2 regions of the Planococcus maritimus genome follow, and region 2 is predicted to be linked to the other one. Evidence: riboswitches for the same ligand, from Rfam matches in the RefSeq annotation. Region 2 holds a riboswitch; the other holds the start of a gene.
The links. A riboswitch is a leader RNA that binds a small molecule or an ion and turns the genes downstream of it on or off. The one in region 2 is predicted to bind FMN.
Positions count from the first base shown of each region.

Region 1: linked by a shared signal. The riboswitch ahead of BBI11_RS09430 (ECF transporter S component) and the one ahead of ribD (bifunctional diaminohydroxyphosphoribosylaminopyrimidine deaminase/5-amino-6-(5-phosphoribosylamino)uracil reductase RibD) in region 2 are both predicted to bind FMN.

Region 1 is NZ_CP016538.2:1,863,929-1,867,473, reverse strand. Features, by position in the region: gene BBI11_RS09435 (hypothetical protein) at 1-764, shown strand, start outside; FMN riboswitch at 847-982, shown strand; gene BBI11_RS09430 (ECF transporter S component) at 1,129-1,710, shown strand; gene BBI11_RS09425 (ferredoxin) at 1,769-2,020, opposite strand; gene BBI11_RS09420 (YpbB family protein) at 2,127-3,152, shown strand; gene BBI11_RS09415 (RecQ family ATP-dependent DNA helicase) at 3,149-3,545, shown strand, end outside.
Region 2 is NZ_CP016538.2:410,118-413,662, reverse strand. Features, by position in the region: gene BBI11_RS02210 (bifunctional 3,4-dihydroxy-2-butanone-4-phosphate synthase/GTP cyclohydrolase II) at 1-510, opposite strand, end outside; gene ribE (riboflavin synthase) at 523-1,158, opposite strand; gene ribD (bifunctional diaminohydroxyphosphoribosylaminopyrimidine deaminase/5-amino-6-(5-phosphoribosylamino)uracil reductase RibD) at 1,164-2,246, opposite strand; FMN riboswitch at 2,346-2,476, opposite strand; FMN riboswitch at 2,585-2,715, opposite strand; gene BBI11_RS02195 (TIGR04104 family putative zinc finger protein) at 2,826-3,125, opposite strand; gene BBI11_RS02190 (ring-cleaving dioxygenase) at 3,275-3,545, opposite strand, start outside.

The DNA.
Region 1 (3,545 bases), 1.5 Mb from region 2:
TCCTCCGAATCGGCCTGGCTCAAAGAGGTTACGTAGTGCCGGTGAGTTTTATCATTCCAAAACAATCCGTTGATGAGACAGAACCGACTTCGCTCGAATTGTATGAAGCATTTGCGGAACAAATCGACGAATCAAAATTGGGCTTTGATGAGTATCATCCATATGAGGGAATCTTGCAGCAAGACGGTGCGATTATCAGCCATTTCCTCCCAGAGAATCATAATTATGACCAAGGATCGGCTGCTACCTTGCTGTATCTTCACAGTTTAGAAGAAACCTTCTTCGGCGAGGAGGAAATTCGCGTACTAAATGTCTCGGGAGAACCTGCGCAATTAGCACACGTGGGAATGGTTGAACCAATTCTTCCGGGAGTTCAAGGCCAAAGTTATTATTTGATCGCTTCGTCTACAGAAGACTGGTATTTGGCTCCATCTTACGGCTTGTCTGAAGCGAGCGTTGAAGATGCGCTCATCGCGCTTCAGCAAGCACCGAATGATGATTATCGTTCACCGGTACCGGATGGCATCGAATACGATGTGGACATGAATGGCACAAATGCCCTCGTGACATTCGAAGAGACCTTAGACCTTGAGTCACTAGAGGGAATAGAGGCGATGCGCTTAATCGAAAGCCTGGCGCTTACTGCACAGTCTTACGATGCCTCGCTGACAATAGTCAATACGGTCCAGTCCGAGTGGTCAGGCTTCGATTTTTCCGAAGAACTTGAATTGCCGGTTTCGCCCAACCGCATGGACTGGCCATAAAAATAAAAAGACAGCAATGTAAGCACTATGGTTTACATTGCTGTCTTTTTTTTATAAACTTAACTTGTATAAAAAAATATCGATTCATCTTCGGGGCAGGGTGCAATTCCCTACCGGCGGTAATTGGACGTTTCGGTCCATCAGCCCGCGAGCCGTAAAAAGCAGGATTTGGTGAAATTCCAAAGCCGACAGTATAGTCTGGATGGGAGAAGGTGAAGGTACGGACGCATGCCGTTTTTATATGGCGGACCGTTTATTTCAGTGTGCCTGACTCTCCCTTAAGTGATTATTACTTAAGGGATTTTTTGTGGCAACATGCGTTTCGAACCTTTCTTCTGGTGAATCACGACAAGGAGAGAGGAACATGAAGAACAAAAAATTGCAATCGATGATTGTCATCGGTATGCTGAGCAGCATCTCATTTGTGTTGATGCTATTCAATTTTCCACTGCCGGCCTTGCCTGCATTTTTGAAAGTGGATTTCAGTGATGTGCCTGCGCTGATAGCAGCGATCACGATGGGACCAGTTGCTGGTGTTTTAGTAGCATTCTTTAAAAACGTATTGGACTGGATCTTTTCAGGGAGTCCGACTGGTGTGCCTGTAGGGCATATGGCGAACTTTGCGACGAGCCTATTGTTCATTTTGCCGGTCTATGCGATCTATCGCAAAGTATCTACTAAAAAAGGAATCGCATTCGGCTTGGTGATCGGTACATTTTCTATGGCCATCGGCATGAGTTTGTTGAATTACTTCGTTTTCCTGCCGATGTATACGTATTTCCTCAACATGCCTGAACAAACAGGCAATGCCTTGTATACAACGATTGTGCTCGGCATCTTGCCGTTTAACTTGATCAAAGGTCTTGCGCTTACGACGGTTATTTTATTGATCTTCGGCAGCATGCATACCTGGATTGAAAAACAACGTTCCTATTATTTATCATAAAAAAAAGCGGTTGGAAGATTCATCTTCCAACCGCTTTTTCTATTGATCCATACGCTAATCAGTCTTCGTATTTAAGTGGATCTCCTTCAAATGCCTCGTCTGCCACCTTGATGGAATCGGTCGGGCATCCTTCAAATGCGTCTTCCATATCTTCCATTAGCTCATCTGGCACTTGTTCAGTCCCCGTGTTATCATCAAGAATAACGAAGGCGATGCCCTCATCATCATAATCGTAAATGTCTGGTGCTGCTGCTCCGCAAGCTCCGCATGCGATACACGTATCTTTATCAACAATGGTATATTTAGCCATTCTAGTTCCTCTCCTTTATCTCCGAACAAGTTCAGTTATACTATCGTGTTTATTCTATAGATGTTTTATATTTTTTTCAACCCAAAACCGCCGGGAGGTTTATTCAGTGCGATTCGATGAAGTCGTTTTAGCAATCATGAAAGCGGTAGACGGTCAACGGACCGTTTCTTCCCCTTATCATTTAATTAAAGGAAAGAAATCAGGTCAAACGATTCAAGACATCGGCTATTTCGGCCTGCATCCTTATTTTGCCGTGCTTCCGAAACTGGACAAAAAAGACTACCTGGACTCTATTGAGAGGCTGCAGGCGCAAGGGCTATTGGTGCCGGATGACAATAGCATTCAGCTTCATCAATCTGCCATCGACTTAAAATTGCCGACTACACCATTAAATGGCTGGAAATACAGGGGCAATGAGAGGCGTTTTTTTTCGCGTTTATCTTTGATAGTGCAAACAATGTCCAATTTTATGCAAGACCATAAACGTTTTGATCCGGTGGTGACAGATGAAGCGGTGCAGTCCTGGACCAAGTCTTATTTACACCGAATCGATTTTCGTTCACCGGAGGTCCAAGCCGTTTTCAAGCTTCAAATTGAAGTCAGCTTGGCGTTAGCAAAGACTGACGAAATGCATAAAGATATTTTGATGGCGCGACTGTCTGGGTATGGGGTCGGTGGGCTTACTTGGGACCAACTGGCAGCAAAACATCACCGACTGCCAATTGATATGAAAATTGCAGCAGTCGCAGCTTTACATGCTTGGCTAGATGTCCTAGAAGGCATGGAATACCCATTGTTAACAGGACTACTCGAAGGCATCGTGCAGAAATCCGCTTTGACGGAATCGGCTAAGCGAACACAAAACCTATACGAACGTGGATTCTCACTGAGCCAAATAGCAGAACTCAGGCAATTGAAGACCAGCACAATTGAAGACCATTTCGTTGAGTTGGCGATGAATGACCCGGCCTTTAGCCCAGCTTCATTTATGGATGACGAGTTATTTGAATCGATCCGTCGAATCAGCAAAGAAATGAAGACAATGCGCCTGCGGGATATTAAAGAGCGCTTGCCGGACGCGAGTTATTTCCAAATCCGCCTTGCATTGGCAGTGAGAGGAGAAGCTATATGAATCTTGAAAAATTGCTATATGAGGCATATGGCTATACAGAGTTCCGCCCTGGCCAAAAACAAGTGATTGAACAAGTGTTGTCTGGACGCGATGTTTTGGCGCTGTTGCCGACTGGAATGGGCAAATCCCTATGTTATCAATTGCCCGGAAAAGTGCTGCCAGGAGCTATCGTCATCGTCTCGCCGCTGTTATCGCTTATGCAAGACCAAGTAGCCCAATTAAAGAAAATGGGGGAAAAATCGGTTGTCGCTATCAATTCCTTTATGAAAGCGGAAGATCGTGAAAAGGTTTGGAATACACTCAGCAATTACAAATTTATCTTCGTCGCGCCTGAAATGCTTGTGCAGCCTTTTGTGCTTGATAAATTGAAAGCACTAGGCATCTCTTTGCTCG
Region 2 (3,545 bases):
CATCGTGCCATCCGCATTCATGATCTCGCAAATGACTGCTGCCGGCTCACTGCCGGATAGACGTGCCAAATCAACGGATGCTTCTGTATGGCCTTGGCGCTGGAACACGCCGCCTGACTTCGCGACGAGCGGAAAGACATGCCCGGGCCGTTTGAAATCTTGCGGCACGGCTTTCGTATCAAGCATCTTCAAAATGGTGTCCGACCGTTCAAATGCACTGATTCCTGTCTTGGCATCTTTATGGTCAATACTGACAGTAAACGCCGTTTCATGATGATCGGTATTGTGGCTGACCATTTGATCGAGTTTCAATCGCAAGGCGATATCCGGTGAGACCGGCGTGCAGATGAGCCCCCGGCCGTGCGTTGCCATAAAGTTGATGTTTTCAGGCGTCGCATGCTCCGCGAGACAAACAAAATCGCCTTCATTTTCCCTGGACTCGTCATCTACTAGAATCACAACTTTTCCTGCCTGCAAATCCTTTACTGCTTCTTCGATTGTATTTCGCATCGGTTTGCTCCTTTAAAATCCGTGGCGCCGCAAATACTCGGCGTTCATCGGTTGTTTTGGCGCATGCTCCATAAAACGCTGCACGTATTTCCCGAACATATCGGTTTCGAGATTGACCGAATCGCCTACTTTTTTGCTACCTAAAGTCGTTTCCCCTGCTGTATGGGGGATGAGCGAAACGGTCAAATGGTTTTCGCTGAGCTCGAAAATCGTCAAACTGACGCCATCGATCGCGACAGACCCTTTGACAATAGACTGTGCAAGCAATTCAGCGGGTGCTGCTATATCGATATACAATGCATTTTCCTGAGGGCGCTTGCGCAAGATTTTGCCGACCCCGTCGATATGGCCAGCGACAAGATGCCCACCAAAACGGCCGTTCGCCGCCATCGCCCGCTCGAGGTTGACGGGGCTAGAGGTACTTAATGACGAAAGTGTGGTACCGTGAAAGGTTTCCGGCATGACATCCACCGTAAATCGGCCATTCGACATTGAAGTCACGGTTAAGCACACGCCTTCTACTGAAATGCTGTCGCCGATTTTTGTTTCTTCTAAGACGACATGCGCACGTATCGTCATTTCCATACTGGACGCGCCGCGTTTAATGCCCGCGAGCTGTCCCTTTTCTTCGATAATGCCTGTAAACATGTGTGTCACTCCTTTAAGGTGGAGATGATCTTCAGATCCGTTCCGATTCGTTCAACTTTCTGCGTCTCCAAGCGGACGCCGTTCGACGCTGAACTGGCGTGCAGATCACCGAATACGGAAACCGTTCCTTCGTCGCCGAGAATGATTGGCGCGATATACGTTGCGATTTCATCTACTTGACCGCTTTGCAAGAAAGCGGTGTTGATTTTTTGGCCGCCTTCCACCAGTACCGATAAAACTTTGCGCGCAGCAAGCACTTCCAATGCTGAGGCAATGTCTACATCGGGCGTATCCAGCTGCAGGATTTCGACGTGCTCTGGAAAAGCTCCGCGGCTATCGATATCCACCCCTGATCCAACAATAATCCAAGTAGGGGCATCAGGTACTTGAATAACGTGGCTCTCTATCGGGATACGTAAATGGCGATCCAATACGACACGGATCGGCTGCCTCGGGGAGTCGGCAAACCGATTGGTCAAGCGGGGGTTGTCGAGTGCGACAGTCTGTGCACCGACCAAAATGGCGTCGTGCAGCAAGCGCAGTTTATGAACGTCTTGCTGAACATCCGGCCCTGTAATTTTTTCCGAACGGCCACCGGTTACCGCGATTTTGCCGTCTAAGGTAATGGCGTGTTTCAATGTCACAAAAGGCCGATTCTTGCGGATATAGGTAAAGAACATTCGGTTCAACTCCGCCGCTTGCTGTTCGCAAACGCCGGTCTCTACGATCACCCCGGCGGCTTCAAGCTTTTGAATGCCTTGGCCTGAGACGAGGGGGTTCGGGTCCAGCACCGCGACGACGACACGGCGGATGCCGGCACGAATAATCGCATCCGCGCAAGGGCCTGTCCGGCCATGATGGCTGCAAGGCTCCAATGTCACATACAAATCTGCGCCTTGCGCTTCACCGCCTGCCATATTCAGCGCATGGATTTCTGCATGGGGCTGCCCCGCTTTCAGATGCGCGCCCATGCCGATAATCCGGCCCTCTTTGACAATGACCGACCCGACAAGCGGATTAGGCGAAGTCTGTCCGGCGGCTGATTGCGCCAAATCCAAAGCTTGCTTCATGATTTGCTGATCATCCACTTGATCACGCCTTTCACAACATAATAAAAACCCATTGATAAACCAATGGGTTAGAAGACAATAGGAAATAGAACTATAGATTGCTCTATAATTTCCGTGTTCTTCCTTCTCCCATCCAGACTTTAACTGTCGGCTTTGGACTTGCACCAAATCCTGCCCCGAAAGGCTCACGGGCTTCGGATTGCTCCGTTACCGTCGATTGGGAATTTCACCCGACCCCGAAGGAATACTATTCAGTTGATCATCCACAGTATGCAAAAAAGGCCCCTTTCATAAAAGAAAGGGGGCCTTGAAAGTGCATATCAAAGAAACCTAAGCGATTGCTAGTAGGCTGTTTGACGGTTCTTCTCCCATCCAGACTTTAACTGTCGGCTTTGGACTTGCACCAAATCCTGCCCCGAAAGGCTCACGGGCTTCGGATTGCTCCGTTACCGTCGATTGGGAATTTCACCCGACCCCGAAGAACGCTATAGATGATTATCTGTAAGTTTAGCGCAAGCATCATGTGCTGTCCAGAAAAGAATCCCTATCTGAGGGGCTTTGGTTCATTTCCCAGTGAAACACTAGACAAAGGACTATTCACCACATCGGCCCGCGTTCGTCTGTCAATTCGATCAAAAACGGAAAGATGCCCAGAACCACTAGGAAAGTTGCGAGGAATAAGGCAAGGGAAGCGAACGGCTCAATGCCAAAAGCGACGGAAATGAACATGAGAAGAGGCGCAATAAAGACAAACAAACTTGTCTTTTTACGTGCTTTTACCGTTAAGAATTGATCTTGCCTGCAAGATGGGCAAGTCAAGCTATCCCCGAGTGTGACCAGTCGGCAAACACACTGCACCCAAGTCCATGTCGTTCCGCAATTTTGGCATTTCGGCATCGTTCTTCTCCCCTTTTCGCGTGTTATTTATACATACGAAGAGAAGTGGGATAAGTTCCCAAAATTGTCCCATTATTTCAGATTTTTGGCCACTCGCCCTTTTTTCACATAAAAAAGCACTGCCCCGTATGAGCAGCGCCGAATATTTCTTATAGGTATTCTTTTTCGATGGCTTTTATACTGCGCACAGTATCGATCGGGCGCACGCTGGATTCAATCTGTTCTCGTTTCGGCTCCAAAAATGGCGGCAGCGACAGTTTCTCGCCCAGTGTTTCGTATGGCTCATCACCCATAAAGCCGGGGCCATCCGTTGCCCATTCAAACAATAATCCAGGAGCGACTCGTGCATACAATGATTCAAAGAAGAAACGGTCGACATAGCCGGACGTTGAGAATCCAATTTTCTGCATATGGCTGATC